2 regions of the Paenibacillus sp. E194 genome follow, and region 2 is predicted to be linked to the other one. Evidence: predicted binding sites of a transcription regulator. Region 2 holds the regulator's gene; the other holds the start of a gene.
The links. The regulator NrdR, encoded in region 2, represses ribonucleotide reductase genes. The targets are predictions, from matches to a motif close to AACACNATATATNGTGTT.

Region 1: the regulator NrdR is predicted to act here: its motif matches at 6,340-6,357, upstream of nrdI (class Ib ribonucleoside-diphosphate reductase assembly flavoprotein NrdI).

Annotation. Positions count from the first base shown of each region.
Region 1 is NZ_JMDX01000117.1:4,613-13,284, forward strand. It holds gene AZ66_RS16610 (metallophosphoesterase) at 1-566, shown strand, start outside; gene AZ66_RS16615 (response regulator transcription factor) at 765-1,487, shown strand; gene AZ66_RS16620 (sensor histidine kinase) at 1,477-2,517, shown strand; gene AZ66_RS16625 (ABC transporter ATP-binding protein) at 2,593-3,513, shown strand; gene AZ66_RS16630 (ABC transporter permease) at 3,506-4,240, shown strand; gene AZ66_RS16635 (alpha/beta fold hydrolase) at 4,769-5,533, shown strand; gene AZ66_RS16640 (hypothetical protein) at 5,645-5,926, opposite strand; gene nrdI (class Ib ribonucleoside-diphosphate reductase assembly flavoprotein NrdI) at 6,545-6,916, shown strand; gene nrdE (class 1b ribonucleoside-diphosphate reductase subunit alpha) at 6,885-8,672, shown strand, end outside.
Region 2 is NZ_JMDX01000032.1:12,571-21,242, reverse strand. It holds gene phoU (phosphate signaling complex protein PhoU) at 1-389, shown strand, start outside; gene polA (DNA polymerase I) at 549-3,221, shown strand; gene mutM (DNA-formamidopyrimidine glycosylase) at 3,322-4,155, shown strand; gene AZ66_RS06795 (MntP/YtaF family protein) at 4,298-5,038, shown strand; gene coaE (dephospho-CoA kinase) at 5,068-5,664, shown strand; gene AZ66_RS06785 (lytic transglycosylase domain-containing protein) at 5,661-6,248, shown strand; gene AZ66_RS06780 (alpha/beta-type small acid-soluble spore protein) at 6,316-6,537, opposite strand; gene nrdR (transcriptional regulator NrdR) at 6,666-7,145, shown strand; gene AZ66_RS06765 (energy-coupling factor transporter transmembrane component T family protein) at 7,651-8,436, opposite strand; gene AZ66_RS06760 (ABC transporter ATP-binding protein) at 8,423-8,672, opposite strand, start outside.

The DNA.
Region 1 (8,672 bases), on a different contig from region 2:
ATCGGAGAGATCGTTCCCAGCGAATACTGGGACAGCTGCAAGCAACATTGGGCAAGTATGCCGTATTCGGCAATCATGATCGCGGTGGAGGCGGCAGCCGGATTTATCAGTCTTATATGGAGGAAGCAGGCTTCACTGTACTCGTGAACGAAACGAAGCAAATCCATCTCCCGAACCATGATGAATATATCACCATTAGCGGGCTTGATGATTTTTTGTTAGGTGCGCCCAATATACATGGAACGCTGAAAGACTTAGAACCTCACAATTTCAATTTGCTCGTCGTGCATGAGCCGGATGTTGCCGATCAAGTTATCGATTATCCGATCGATTTGCAATTATCAGGCCACAGTCACGGGGGCCAAGTTCAGTTGCCGTGGTATGGCACAATATACACACCGCCTTTAGCGAAGAAGTATGTAGAGGGGCTGTACGCAATTACGGGAACAACTACCCTGAATAAGCAGATGCAACTCTATGTCAATCGAGGCATTGGGACGACTGAACTGCCTGTCCGCTTTCTTAGCAAGCCTGAAATTACGGTTCATACCTTGATGCGTTCGTGAGAACTCTTAACAGTAATGCTTGGAGAACAGATAGGGCCCTAGTTTATCCATTTGCAGCCCGATGAAGATACATGGGCATATGGAAATTGGCAAACACGTGCAATTGGCTGCTAGATTCGTTACACTTACATTTGCAAGTATGTAGAATGCAAATCAGATATGGGGAATCTACGATAGATATAAGGGGAGAACGGAACGATGCAGCCTATTCGCGTGCTTGTCGCCGACGACGAGCGAGAGATTCGAGATTTATTGAAGAAGTACTTAGAGCGGGAATTATACACGATAGATACTGCAGCTCACGGTGAAGAAGCGCTGCGATTGTTCGAGCAGCACAAATATAATCTTATCATTCTCGACTTAATGATGCCTTACATAGATGGAGTAGAGGTGTGCCGCCGTATTCGTGAGAGAAGCAATGTACCGATATTGATGCTGACGGCGAAGGACGAAGAGATGGACAAGATTGTAGGTCTGGGTATCGGGGCTGATGATTATATGACGAAGCCCTTCAGCATACATGAACTGGTTGCAAGGAGCAAGGCATTGCTGAGAAGATTCATGATCCTAGGAAGTGAAGCCGGCAGCCTTGCAGAAGAAGGTTCAGCAATCATGCGATTTAAGGGATTAATAATTGATACCAGAAAATATGTGGTTAACCGCAATGGGCAAGAGATCAGTCTGACCGCCAAAGAATTTGAGTTGTTGAGATTGTTCGCTTCTCACCCTGAGCAGGTATTTACGAAGACGCAAATTTTTAGACAGGTGTGGGGATCAGAATACATTGAGGACGACAATACGGTTATGGTTCATATTCGTAAGCTTCGGCTGAAAATTGAAACAGACCCCTCTGATCCGAAGCTGATTCAGACGGTGTGGGGCATTGGCTATAAGTTTGCAGGTGAACGTGATGAGGCCTGACAAAAACAGTCTAATGCTGGTTATTTTATTAATGGGATTAACTATGTGGTTCGTCATCGATAGTATGACTATACAGCCTCTTGGTATATACAGGTGGGGGCTGTTTGCTGTACTGTTCACCGTTGTAACGCTGCTGCTCTACAGGCGTGTTCGGTTTATAGCGGAGGTTAGGAGCCATGCTGCCGCTGTGAAGCGCGCTGTTCGCGGCAATGTCAATACGAGACTGCTGGCGAATGAATCTGAGGCGTATGATGAGATGCTCTATTCGATTAATGAATTAATCGAGCAGATGGAGAAGCTCCAAGTGAATGCAATTCGATCCGATGCTGCCCGCAAGAGGCTTCTCGCTAATATCTCGCACGATATACGGACACCGCTTACTTCGATTATCGGTTATGTCGATGCATTGCAGGATGAACATATCTCTTCAGAGCAAGAGAGGGAAGAGTGCATTGCGATAATTTCAGCGAAGGCACAAGCGCTTAAGGAATTGATCGATCATATTTTCCAGATGGCTAAGCTGGATGCGGATGAAGTCGAGATGAGATGGGAGTCGCTAGATGCTGCAGAGCTGCTGAGGGAAGCGCTGATTTCATTTCTGCCGGAGCTGAAGAAGAACGGTATGGATCTAGCGGTTCAGATTCCTGAGGAGTCCTGTATGGTTGCAATGGATCGCTATGGGTACATACGAATTTTGAACAACCTGATCAAGAACGCGATACAGTACGGCAAGGAAGGTCAGTTGTTAGGTGTGGAGCTAGAGCGGATTGAGTCGAACATTGCCATAACGATATGGGATAGAGGGCCGGGCATTCCAGCGGACGAGTTATCGAAGATATTCGAGCGTACCTACCGCTCCGAACGATCACGGAGTCTGCTGCATGGCGGTAGCGGGCTAGGATTGGCAATTACAAAGGCGTTTGTCGATAAGCTTGGCGGCCACATCTCCGTGTTGAGCGATCCGTATGTCCGAACTGCCTTCATCGTCAATATTCCAATTCGAACGACATTGCCACCAATTAAGAGATAGTTAAGAACTCATTAAGCAGCATTTAAAATCATCCCCTTACAATAATAGTAGACTTACATACTCAGGAGGTGCTGCATGAGCACGATCATACGTACTACCCGGCTCACGAAGCAGTATGGGGAACAGATTGCTGTTCATGATCTGAACATGCATGTGAAGCAGGGCGAAATATACGGCTTTCTCGGTCGCAATGGCGCTGGCAAAACAACGACTATCCGCATGCTGCTCGGATTAATCAAGCCTACAGAAGGGGAAATTGAACTATTCGGGCAGCGATTGAACGCTAAGCCTAGAGAAATACTGTCCAGAATCGGCTCGATGGTGGAGCATCCCGGATTTTATGAGAATTTAACGGCATATGAAAACTTGCTCATTAATGCGAAGCTGATGGGCGTATACAAACGAAATGCGTTGGAGGAAGCACTAGAAACGGTGGGGCTGCAGGAAGAGACAAAGAAACTGGTAGGTCAATATTCGATGGGGATGAAGCAGCGTCTCGGGATTGCCAGAGCGATTCTGCACCATCCAGAGCTGCTTATTCTCGATGAGCCAACGAATGGCCTTGATCCGATTGGCATTAAGGAGATGCGCAAGCTCATTAAATCATTAGCGGTAGAACGCAACATCACTGTGCTTATATCCAGTCATATTTTATCTGAGGTTGAGCAGCTTGCCGACCAGCTTGGGATTATCCATGAGGGGAAGTTGCTTGAGGAAATTTCAATTGGAGAGCTGCATAAGCGAAATCGCAAATACATCGAGTTCCGTGTGTCCAATGACAATAAGTCAGCGATGCTGCTTGAGTCGCAGGCGGGCGTCCATGATTATGAAATCCATGGTGACGGATTGATACGTGTATATTCACGGATTGGAGAACAGAACAAGCTGAATAAGATGTTCGTTCAGAACGATATTGATGTGTTCAACATGACGCTCCACGAGGACACGCTTGAAGATTATTTCGTAAAGCGGATTGGCGGTGGTACAATTGGTTAATTTGCTCTATACCGAATTATTGAAGCTGAAACGGTCGAAGATGTTTCTCGTGAGTATTATTGGGGCGTCTGCCGCACCGATTATGATGTTCATCGCCTACTTGAGCCAGATGAAGCGTGATCCAGGGAAAGTCATCCCTTTCGAAATTTCATTTTATAACACGAATCTGAATGTGATGCTGCTGCTTGGAGTACTGTTGTACGGAGTTATTACTGCATATTTATTCAATCGAGAATTTGTGGAGGATACACTCAAGAACCTGCTAACAATCCCGGTTTCAAGAGTTGCTCTAATCACGAGCAAAATGCTTATGCTGTTCATCTGGATACTTCTATTGACGATGGTGGCATGGGTGCTTACATTAGGTTTCGCATTTTTTATCAAATCAGACGTGCTAAGTGCTGGGGTTCTGTTGTCATCATTGCGTGACTATGTACTAGGTGCTGTCCTTATGTTCCTGTTGTCCACACCGACGATTTGGGTAACCTTCTTATTCAAAAATTATGTGCCTACCATCATGTTCACGGCGGTAATCACGTTAGGGAATGTTACCGTGATCAGTTCCGATTACAAGGCGCTGTTCCCTTGGTCAGCAGCACATGTAATTGTGACACAAAGTTATGTAGCGGATTATCCACCGCTATACTCGTTTATTGCGGTCGGTATCACTTCGCTATTCGGCTTAGCAGCAAGCGTTCTTTATTTCAACAGAATGGATATTAAATGAAGTGAAATATATAGGAAGTTAAATGATGCAGATCGGCCTTATGGTCGGTCTGTTTTATGTTCTCTGTAGGTGATGGATGTACAAGCAATGTTTGAGATGGCGAATAGGTGGGCAATGAAAAAATAGAATCTCTTATTTCCATAGCGGATCGCTCTTTGCATGGTTATGCACATTGCTGCTTGAAGAGACAAAAAGGAGTGATGTTCGGCATGGTGCAGACCCTGTTTTTCTGTGATTATGTTGAACCTCACTGTCACAATGGCTCGAAACCGCGCGGTTGCCCGGGAAATGAGAGTGTGAGCCCGGGAAATGAGTAAGTGTTGCCGGGGAAATTCCATTGAGTTAGGAAAAGAACCATATCAGGTCGGTTCTCCATCTAGATATTGGCGATGACCGACTACGATGGAATCGCAGTGCTTCTGAAAGATAAGGCAAGGAAAAACTAAAAAATCATTGATCTGAATCTTATGCCATATCTATTATATGAGGTGAAAGAATCAATAGAAAGCCACATGGGAGGGAGCATGAATGGATCTGAACTACTCGATTTATGGAACAGGCGAGCCAATTGTGTTGATTCACAGCGGAGGCGCCGATTCAAGGGCATGGGGGGAGCTTGTACCACTTCTCGCAAGAACTCACCAAGTCGTTACCTTTGATGCCCGTGGTACGGGACGATCGCCCGCACCGCAAGTGCCGCTCAACCTTGTCGAAGATTTACGTCAACTGCTGGATGACCTGAAGCTGGAACAGGTGACCCTAGTTGGGCATTCTATAGGCGGAGAATTGGCTACTAACTTTACATTATCCTCCCCGGATAGAGTCGCTCGACTGATCGCTGTTGCTCCATCCTTGACAGGTTTCATCTTCTCAGAGACGTATCGGGGCTGGATTCATCAATTGAATTCACTCGCTCCGGATGTGAGCAAGATGATACAGTATTCATTGCAGGGGCCTATTTATCGTACGGTGATGGCTAGCGGTCAGCGTGATATCTTTATTGACATGCACACCCAATACTTTACGCGTGTCTTCACAGAGTGGCGCAGCTTTGAGGTGATATGGCCTCAGCCACCTGCGATCGAACAGTTGGAGGAAATCGCGGTTCCTACCTTGTTTATGTACGGGACAGTGGAGTGGGACGATATGCGCATGATCGCGCAGGAGTTCAAGCGGATACCACGTGTTGCTTTCGTCGAAATAGCGGGTGCAGACCACATGCTCCCATTGACGCATCCTCAAGAGATGGCCTCGCATATTCAATCTTTTTTGGCAGCAGTGGATGAATCGTAGGGTACAAATTCCGTGACATTTCATGAATCAGCGGCAGTTAGACTCGATTCCGGTGTCTTGTACTGCCGCTATTTTTTTGTATTGGTATCGGGTCTAGTTAACAAATCATCATTAAATTGTGATCGTACGATGTGGTTTGCTATAATGCGACGTTCCACCACCACCGACGATCACTCTTCCGCCTCTCGGAAACACCAATCGCTTGTTTACCCCGCCTGACAGTATAACCTCAACTTTAGCCCGGTTTGCAGTTGCAACGTAGATGACATAACCACTTCTTGAAATTTCCGTTCTCCAATTCCGATCGAATTCAGATCGCAGTACCCGGTTTGAATACACCTGATTTACCACATCAGATGATCTCGATGTTCTCAACGCTTTAGATTTGCTCATCGGATGTTTCCCTCCGTCTACTCAAAATGAACTGACATGAATCACTTCTAGTAATCTTTTCTAATTATCGTATGCTTCTTTATATTCGATGTTTGGATTGTGTATGTGGTAATCAAAAAATGTGCTGATTTGATTCCTGTGTCATGGTTAATTAAAAAGATTTGAGATTGGGGAGATCGCCATCCAGTCGCGGAGAAGGGGAATAATCGAATTTTTTTATCATGTATTTCTCTACAATTCCAAAATAAATGATCTCCAATATTCGTCTGAGGTGTGGTACGATAGTAATGTTTTGTGCCAATAGTCGACATGAAATTTGATAGAGAAAGCGTCATAAAATGGACCTTGCCATTTCTCTTAAAATTGTATATGATTCTATAGCGAACTATATATAGTTAGTTGAATGCGATACATACACTATATATTGTGACAGCAATTGGAGTCGAGCGGCGCAACGCGCCAGATTCTAAGAACATGCCTATTCAGAGATTGAGAGATTAAAGCGACAGCATACACGAAATTAGGGTACGCAACGTGTCGATCGTTTTGATCCTTGTTTTTGAATGAGCATTTTTTGTTCGTTCCATTTGCAATCTAGTCGAACAACGGAGGGATCACGTGCTTATCGCTTACGATTCGAAGACGGGTAACGTGAAACGATTCGTCGATAAATTAGATTTGGAGTGTGTTCGTGTAACGCCTGACACCAAGCTTAATGAGCCTTTTATCCTCATTACGTACACGACCGGGTTCGGACAAGTTCCCCAGTCCACGCAAGAGTTTCTGGAAGAACACAGTCATTTGCTCCAAGGTGTCGCGGCTAGCGGCAACATGAACTGGGGCACTCGGTATGGGCTTGCAGCTGACCATATTTCCAGAGAATACTCCGTCCCCGTACTGATGAAGTTTGAACTCAGCGGGACAAAACGAGATGTAGACAACTTTATTCGGGAGGTCCATGACTTTGATACCAAAATGGATACAGCTTAACAATGAAATCATGGTTCAGAAGGACGGTAAATTTCAATTTGGCAAGGATCACGACGCAGCAAAGAGCTACTTCGTTGATTATGTCAATCAAAATACAGTGTTTTTCCATAACCTTGAAGAGAAGATTCATTATTTGATCGAAAATGATTACTATGAGAAAGAGATTTTCGACCAATATGAATTTAAAGATATTAAGAAATTGTACGAGTTCCTATACTCGAAGAAATTCCGCTTCCCATCCTTCATGAGTGCGTTCAAGTTCTACAATAACTACGCGATGAAGACGAATGATGATACGAAGTTTTTGGAACGTTATGAAGACAGACTGGCGGTTGTATCCCTGTTCTTAGCGAGCGGAGATATGAACAAAGCATTTGAATATGCGGATCTGTTGATTGCACAAGAGTATCAGCCAGCAACGCCAACCTTCCTGAATGCAGGGAAGAAGCGCAGAGGAGAGCTTGTCAGCTGCTTCCTGCTCGAAGTGAACGATTCCATGAACTCGATTGGATTTGCGATCAACTCCGCACTTCAGTTAAGTAAAATTGGCGGCGGCGTGAGCTTGAACTTGAGCAAGATTCGCGGTGCAGGCGAGCAGATCAAAGGGCTAGACGGTAAAGCAAGCGGCGTACTGCCAGTTATGAAATTGTTCGAGGATGCTTTCTCCTACGCAAACCAACTGGGACAGCGTGACGGAAGCGGCGTTGTATACTTGAACGTATTCCATGCTGACATCCATGAATTCCTGGATACGAAGAAAATCAACAGTGATGAGAAAATCCGCATTAAGACTTTGTCGCTCGGCGTCGTTGCTCCGAACAAGTTCTTCGAGCTTGTTGAGCAGGATAAAGACATGTACTTGTTCTATCCGCACACGGTATTCCAGGCATATGGCAAGCATTTGGATGATATGGATCTCTCCGAAATGTATGATGAGCTCGTAGACAATCCGAAAGTTCGCAAAAAGAAAATTGTCGCTCGCGACCTAGTTTTGAAAATTGCACAGATTCAGATGGAATCTGGTTACCCATATATCATGTTCGTAGACAATACGAATGAATATCATGCCCTGAAAGAAATCGGCAAGGTTAAATTCTCCAACCTGTGCAGTGAGATCGCACAGCTTAGTGAAGTGTCCACAATTAACGATTACGGCATTGAGGATGAGATTAACCGCGATATTTCCTGTAACTTGGGTTCACTTAACATTGTTAACGTCATGAAGAATAAGCGGATGCGTGATACGGTTCATCGTTCTATGGACGCACTGACAGAAGTATCTGACCGCAGCAATATCAGCATCGTTCCGTCCGTAGCGAAGGCGAACCGTGAGCTTCATTCGGTAGGCCTCGGTGCAATGAACTTGCACGGTTACTTGGCGAAGAACAAGATTGCATATGAGTCCATGGAAGCAAGAGACTTCGTGCGTGCGTTCTTCATGATGCTGAACTTCTATTCCTTGGAACGTTCCATGCTGATTGCGAAAGAGCGCGGCGTGACGTTCACGGACTTTGACAAGAGTGAATATGCGAGCGGCGCATATTTCGATAGATACTTGAACACGGACTTCACTCCGAAGACAGATCGAGTGAAGGAATTGTTCGACGGTCACTCGATGCCTACATTGGAAGACTGGGCTCGCTTGAAGGAGCAAGTGATGGAGCATGGCTTGTACCATGCATACCGTCTGGCAATCGCACCTACAGGCTCTATCTCGTACTTGCAGTCGTCAACAGCTTCGATCGCACCGATTACT
Region 2 (8,672 bases):
ATCTGGAGCGGATGGGAGATCTGTCGATTGACGTAGCGAAGGTTGTGCTGCGCATGGAAGGTCAGACGTTCATGAAGCCGTTGATCGACTTGCCTCGCATGGCGGAGACGGTACAGCTGATGATCAGGGAGTCAATTCAAGCTTACATTAAGGAAGACGTGAATCTTGCTTACAAAATGGCGAAGGACGATGACCTCGTCGACCAGTTGTACAGCCAGATCTTCCGGGAGCTGTTGACGTACGTTGTAGAGAATCCGCAAAATGCATCTCAGGCGATGCTGCTTACCTTCGTCGGACGCTACATCGAACGGATTGCCGATCATGCGACTAACATTGGTGAGGCGGTCGTCTATCTTGTGACGAACCAACGCCCTGATTTGAATAATTAATCATACGGAATCATTGAAGAATATGTCATCTTATTCTCCATCCTCAACCGACCGCGGATCACCCGGTCGGTTATTTTTTTCCCATAATATCATCATTTTCTTTTCTAGTACTGGCTATGCTATCATGAAGGTAGAGAATGGATTGAGGTGCATGAAACAATGGATAAATGGATCATTATTGACGGCAACAATATTATTTACCGCGCTTTCTTTGCAATGCCTCCTCTGACGAATGCTCAAGGATTACATACAAATGCTGTATACGGATTCACGACGATGCTTCTTCGCGTTATTGAAGAAGAGAAGCCGACCCACTTGCTGGTTGCATTTGATGCTGGCAAGGAGACATTCCGTCATGGAGATTACAAGGACTACAAAGGCGGCCGGGAGAAGACGCCTTCTGAGCTGTCAGAGCAGTTCCCTGTCTTGAAGCAGCTGCTTGATGCGCTTGGTGTTCCTCATTTCGAGATGAGCGGATACGAGGCGGATGATATTATCGGTACCTTGACTCGCGAAGCAAATGAGCAAGGAATTGAGATGGCGGTTGTGAGCGGGGATAAAGATATGCTCCAGCTTACTTCTGATCAGGTTACGATTCTGCTCACACGCAAGGGTGTGACGGAGATTGAGAAATATACACCGGCAGCCTTGCAGGAGAAGTATGGCATTGAGCCATTACAAATTATTGATATGAAGGGCCTAATGGGCGATTCCTCGGACAATATTCCGGGTGTGCCCGGTATTGGAGAGAAGACGGCTCTTAAGCTGCTGCATCAATTCGGCAGCGTAGAGAGTGTGCTTGAGCATGTGGACGAGCTGAAGGGCAAGATGAAGGAGAACCTCATTAATCATGCTGAAGACGCACGCATGAGCAAGAAGCTTGCAACGATCTTCCGTGAGGTGCCGCTGGAGAAGAGCCATGAGGAGATGGCGTATCATGGCATTAAGGCGGACACGGCGATTCCGATGCTGCAGAAGCTTGAGTTCAAGTCAATTATTGAGCGTATGGAGAAGATCGGGCTGATCGAGGGCGGCACGGTTGCATCAGCACCTGCTGATGAAGAGCTGTCTGAGGATAAATTGAACGTGCAGCTTGTGGATGGAGATTTCAGCGGGTTGAAGCAAATCATCGCTTCCGCGGATACAATCATCGTCGAAGCGCATGGAGACAATCCACATCAAGCAGAGCTTATTGGTGTGCTTATTGCGGAAGAGGAGTCCAACTGGTTCATGACCCGTGAGGAGCTTCTATCTGACAAGGCACTATTCGTACGGGAATGGATTGCGGATCAAGGTAAGCAGAAGAGCGGCTACGATATGCATTATGCGGAATTGGTGCTGCATTGGACAGGCATTGCCTATGATGGCTCCGCATTCGATGCTCAGCTTGCTTCCTATGTGCTTAACCCGGATGATGCGGCACTGTCCCTTCAAGCGATTGCTGAGAAGTACGGCTTGTCATCTAGCCCGACGGATGAAGAAGTGTACGGGAAGGGTGCCAAGTTCAAGGTTCCTGAACTTGAGACTGTTGCGTTGCACGCTGCTCGCAAGGGCAAGCTTGTTCGCCAGTTGAAGCCTGTGATGGAGCAATTGCTCCAAGAGCAGGAAATGAACCGACTTTATTTTGACCTGGAGCTTCCATTGTCTCGTGTTCTGGCGCAGATGGAGAAGACCGGCATTCAAGTCGATACAGATGCGCTGAATCAATTAGGTACGCAGTTTACGGAACAAATTGAGACGACAATGAAGCGTATTTATGAGCTCGCAGGTACGGAGTTCAATGTTGGATCGCCGAAGCAGCTCGGTGAGATCCTATTCGATAAGCTTGGACTTCCAGTCATCAAGAAGACGAAGACCGGATATTCCACAGATGCGGAAGTTTTGGAGAAGCTGGAGCCTTACCACGAGATCATTCCACTAATTCTGCATTACCGTCAAATGACGAAGCTCCAATCGACGTATATTGAAGGATTACTGAAGGAAGTGCGCAAGGAAACGGGCAATGTCCACACTTACTTCCGCCAGACCATTACTGCGACTGGACGCTTAAGCAGCCAATACCCGAACCTGCAGAATATTCCCGTTCGGCTTGAGGAAGGACGCAAGATTCGTCAGGCGTTTGTTCCTTCGGAGAAGGGATGGCATATCGTTGCTGCCGACTACTCTCAGATTGAGCTTCGTGTATTGGCTCATATCTCGGGAGACGAGAAGCTGAAGGAAGCTTTCCTGCATGACATGGACATTCATACGAAGACCGCGATGGACGTGTTCGGTGTATCTCCTGAGCAGGTTGACGCTAACATGCGCCGCTCGGCGAAGGCGGTTAACTTCGGGATTGTATACGGTATTAGTGATTACGGACTGTCTCAGAACTTGAATATTACGCGCAAGGAAGCAGCGCAGTTTATCGAGCAGTATTTTGCTGTATTCCAAGGCGTTAAGCAGTATATGGAAGACATCGTGAAGCTTGCTCGCCAAGACGGCTATGTAAAGACAATGCTGGAGCGCAGACGGTACCTGAAGGATATTCATGCTTCCAACTTCAATCTGCGTTCATTCGCAGAGCGGACGGCGATGAATACTCCGATTCAAGGAACAGCCGCAGATATTATTAAGCTCGCCATGGTTCAGATGGATGCTCGTATGCGCGAAGCGGGACTGAAGAGCCGCATGCTGCTGCAAGTACACGATGAATTGGTATTCGAGGTTCCAGATGAAGAGATGGAGACGATGTTGAAGCTTGTTCCTGAAGTAATGGAATCGGCTATTGAGCTCTGTGTTCCGATGCGAGCAGATGTAAACAGCGGCGAGAATTGGTATGAAGCGAAGTAGAACGTAAGCCAAGGCGGTGAGCGAGGACGATGTAATAACCGCCAAGCCTACATGAGAGCGGCTTTTTCGGTATAATGAATATATCAAGAGGTGATTGGACATGCCGGAATTGCCGGAAGTAGAAACAGTCAAACAAACATTGAATACATTGGTCGCTGGAAAGCGGATTGAGCGGGTAACGGTTACGCTGCCTCGTATTATCCAGCGGCCGTCAGAAATAGAGCAATTTTGCGATGCATTGAAGGGTCACACGATTGAACGGGTTGAACGCAGGGGCAAGTTCTTGCGGATCCTGCTGGATGGGCTTGTTCTTGTATCCCATCTGCGTATGGAAGGACGCTACGGCGTATATGCTGCTAATGAGCCAGTTGAGAAGCATACGCATGTTATTTTCCATTTCGATGACGGTACCGAGCTGCGTTATAAGGATGTCCGCCAATTCGGCACGATGCATCTATTCGCAGCAGGCGAGGAATGGGAGCAGCCTCCACTTCATAAGCTGGGAGTTGAACCCTTGTCTCCGGAATTTACCGTCGAACGTTTCGCGGAAGCGATGAGAAGACGGCGCAGCTTTATTAAGCCAGTCCTGCTGAACCAGCACATCGTAGTAGGAATCGGAAATATTTATGTGGATGAAGCTCTCTTTAGAGCAGGCATTCACCCGAATCGTGCGGCAGATGAGCTTACTGACGAAGAGTACGAGCTCCTGCATCGCGCGATTATTGATACTCTTAAGGAAGCGGTTGAAGCTGGTGGCTCCTCTATCAAGTCATATGTGAATGGCCAAGGGGAAATGGGGATGTTCCAGCATCAGCTGCAAATGTATGGACGTCAAGGTCAACCTTGTGTTCATTGCGGCAGTATCATTGAGAAGACAGTAGTCGGCGGTCGGGGTACCCATTACTGCCCGGTATGCCAGCATCGTTCTCAGTAATGGAATCTAGGTAAGCTGAAAACTTGAATAAGCACTCTTATCCACTCTTGCCCATATGATATGGTAAATCGGGATTCCTGAGCTGTGAGTTGTACGCTAGTTTGCACTTGCTCGGGAACTGCCTTGCGGGAGGGAACGGTAGTTGCTTATTCATACAGTGTCTTTGTTTATCCTGGCTTTTGCATTGAGTCTGGATAGCTTCGGAGTAGGAATGACCTACGGATTGCGCCGGCTCCGCATCCCATGGACTTCAATTGCTGTCATTGCGTGCTGCTCTGGACTGGTTATTCTACTGTCGATGCAAGTGGGCAACTTGCTTATTCAGTATGTATCTCCTGCTGTAGCTCAGTGGATCGGTTCACTTATTCTTGTCGGGATTGGCTGTTGGGCTATCCTGCAGCTGCTTCGCTCATCGCACGATGAGGAAGCTCCGTTGGATCAGATAGCAGGCAGTGATGATGCGGCAGCAGATCAGATGCATGTATCAGCAGTTGCTCAATCCTCTTTAGTTCCATCTATTTCAATGGGGGATGAGCCGAAGCAAGTGGTGCGCATTCAATTGAAGAGCCTTGGCGTTGTCATTCAAATATTGAAGACTCCAAGCGCTGCGGACATGGATCGTTCAGGCACTATAAGTGCAGTAGAGGCTGCGTGGCTTGGAGTCGCATTGTCGTTGGATGCATTTGGAGCGGGTATAGGAGCTGCGTTGTTAGGCTATCCTGCACTCATGACCGCGATTGTTATCGCCTTATTCAGCGGCATATTTCTTCGATTCGGCATTCATATTGGGATTGCATTCGCAGGCGCACGCTGGATTGGGAAGCTGTCATTTGTGCCAGGACTGATGTTAATCATAATGGGGATTATTAAGCTGCTGACGTAAGCGGCATTATTATAGAATGAGGTGAAGGCATGAACATCGGGTTAACCGGAGGTATCGCTTCCGGCAAGAGCACCGTCTCCCGATTACTAGTGGAGCGAGGCGCTCTGCTGGTTGATGCTGATAAGATTGCCAGGGAAGTCGTTCTCCCTGGCAGTCCCGTGTTGGAGCAAATTGCGGTGCATTTCGGATCGGACATGCTGCTTGCGGACGGAACGCTCAATCGGAAGCGATTAGGGGAGGTTGTCTTTGCAGATGAGACAAGTCGCAAAGCGTTAGAAAATATCACCCACCCGGCTATCCGGAAGGAAATCCAACGTCAAATGCATCAATATGAGCGGGACTATCCAGAACGCCTTGTTGTCGTCGATATTCCGCTCCTGTATGAGTCAGGTCTAAGCGAGATGTTCGATTCGATATTGGTAGTGTATGTTCCAAAAAGTGTTCAATTACAGCGTCTAATGGAACGGGACGGTTGGAGCGAGCGCGAAGCTGAACAGAGGCTGAATGCTCAGTGGAGTATGGAGAAGAAGCGAGAGCTGGCGGACATTATTATCGACAATAGCGGTTCGTTGGAAGATACGATCAAGCAGCTCGACCATTTCTGGTCGGAGAAAGGCTTGCCATGAATCGTATGATGAAAATGCTCCGCAAAAAGAGAGTGCTATTGCTGTTGTTTTTGGGCATGCTGTTCTTGCTGTTCGTTCAGTCGCAATGGCTGGGGAGATGGATGTACCCGATTGCGTATGAAGACGAGATCCGCAAATATGCAGCCCAATATGATGTAGATCCTCTGCTTGTGGCTGCTATCATTCGAGTGGAGACGAACTTCCAAGCGGGGCGCGAATCTCGCAAGGGAGCGATTGGAGTCATGCAGCTGATGCCGGAAACGGCCACATGGGCGATGGAGCAGCTGAAGATGAATAATCGTTGGTCTTTGGACGAGTTGAAAAATACGGCCGACCCCAATATTCTTATTGGAACATGGTATCTGAAATCGCTGCATAAGCAATTCAATGAGAATTGGATAGCGGCGATCGCTGCTTACAACGCGGGTCCCGGCAATGTGAACAAATGGATTCGCAACAAAGTATGGGACGGCAGCTATGACACAGCCAAGCAGCAAATTCCATATGGGGAAACAAAGTTGTACGTACAGCGTGTTATCCATTATTATGATAAGTATAAAAACATCTATCCGAAAATGAAGTAGAATGAAGAAGAAGCATCGGACAAGCCGATACCGCTATCGCGCATGATGTCCGACGCTTCTTCCGTCATTATTTGTATTGACCTGCAAGAGATTGTTCAGCGATTTGGACAAGGCGCTTCGTGATGTAACCCCCGATAGAACCCGTGTCACGAGTTGCCATGTTGCCATAGTATCCGTCAGATGGGATGGCAATGCCCAACTCTTGTGCGATCTCGAACTTCATTTGTTCAAGAGCTGCTGTCGCTTGAGGTACGACCAAGTTGTTGCTGGAACGATTGTTTTGGCTCATTTGATTCACCTCCTTGCGGTTGGTAATTGTATTGTGTGCATTCTTTCAAAGATCATTACAGGTAACCACTGGTAACTTTTTAAAAATTGAATTTTGATAAACATCAAGAGTAGAACGGAGGAACGAAAATGAAGTGTCCTTATTGTGACCACTTAGGAACAAAGGTACTTGATTCTCGTCCAGCGAACGACAATAAGTCTATTCGCCGCAGGCGGGAGTGCGAGCTGTGCAGCAGACGCTTTACTACATTTGAGATGGTGGAGGAGACTCCGCTCATCGTCATTAAGAAGGACGGAAGCAGGGAAGAGTTCAGCAGAGACAAGATGCTGCGGGGACTCATTCGCGCTTGCGAGAAGCGTCCAGTATCTGTGGAGCGGCTGGAGATGATTGCTTCGGAGGTCGAGAAGCAGCTTCGCGATACCGCCCATGCGGAGGTAGACAGCCGTGTCATCGGTGATTTCGTCATGGAACAGCTCTATCCCGTTGATGAAGTTGCTTATGTGCGGTTCGCATCGGTCTATCGTCAGTTCAAGGATATCAGCATGTTTATGAAGGAACTGAATCATCTTCTGTCGAAGAACGCCCTTGGCGAACACTCAGATAAATAGTTTAAACAAGCTCGGAAAAACCCCTTAAGCAGTAATCTGCTTCAGGGGTTCTTTGTATTTTGTCGATTAATCAATTACAGTGCGGATTGCCAAATAAAAACTCCCTCAAACATTTGAGGGAGAATAGGTCGTTAAAAAATAATTCTTCTGCGGGTGTCAAGCAGCACGATAGCAAGGAGATCGAAGAGCACCAACGGCAAGATGAAAGGGAAAAATGAAGTGTGTACTTTTCCCGCGTGCTTTACGGAGTTGACCTTTAAGTACACTCTCTTTTTATCTACTTTCACGATGGTGCCAGTATATATGTTACCGTTTTTGGCCTTTATCTTAACGAATTTTTTCATGTACTTTACACTTTTGGAGTAATGGGGGGATAACGTCTTAGACGTGATCTTCTTAGGCGTGATTTTTTTTAGGCATAGAAAGACCTCCTTTTCGCATAATAGCGGAACATACAATGTGCTTAGATATGTTATGCATGATGTACGAAAAGGGTGTCATACTCTCACAGCTGTCCTTGGTACCATTGTACGAACCCGAGTTTCCAGGATACGTAGTAGCATAATGCGATTCCGCCTAGCAGAAGGAAAAGCAAGGTCCAATCCTTCCAGGTGACTCGAAGCTTCACATAATAAGTTCTTCCGCGTCGGCCTGTGAATCCCTTCGATATCATGGCGGCAGCTACACGCTCCGACTTGCGGATAGCTGAAGCGAGCAGTGGAATCGCATAACGTTTCCATGCCCGCAGCTTGCTCTTCCAGCCCCGCTCCCGTTCTATGCCTCGCATGCGGTGCGCATCCTGTATGATGCGCAGTTCCTCCTTGAAGAAGGGCAGGAAGCGATAGCCTGCCAGAATACCGTATGCCCACTTGGGCGGAAGCTTGCACTGCTGCATCAGGCTCAGCATGAATCGCACAGGATCTGTCGTCAGGATGAAGATGAGCGACAAGGCGGAGAAGATAAGCACTCTGAGTCCGAGTGATATTGCCTGCTGGAACGTGGTCTCTGTAATGATGAACGACCACCACTGCCATAGAATGGCACTTGAAGCGGGATCGGCAGAACGTGGGAAGACGAGAGCCGTCCACACGTAGCCGATGCCCATAATGAGGAAGGGGCAGAAGCTAAGCAGCCATTTACGCCATGATATGTTCCCCAATAGGAATGTAAATAGAACGATGTAGACTAGTGCTGCAAGCGGTGTAACCGGATCGAACGTCAATGACAGCATTATAACCGCTATAATGATCGCAAGCCCCTTAATGCTTGGATTCCAATCACGGAGTATCAGGATGATCTCCTCCTTCGATACCTGACGTCTGTGCAAGTAGGCGAGATGCCACCGCGAAGTTCATCGGCATTCGCAGATGACACTTATCCACGAGCTCAGGGTGCTCCCTCCACAGCTTGGAAGGGCTGCCGTCAAACCGTATGCAACCATCATCTAGCACGATAATTCGGTCGGCATAGGTCTGAACCCACTCCATATCATGCGTGATCATCAGGACAGTAGCTCCTGCTTGGGTT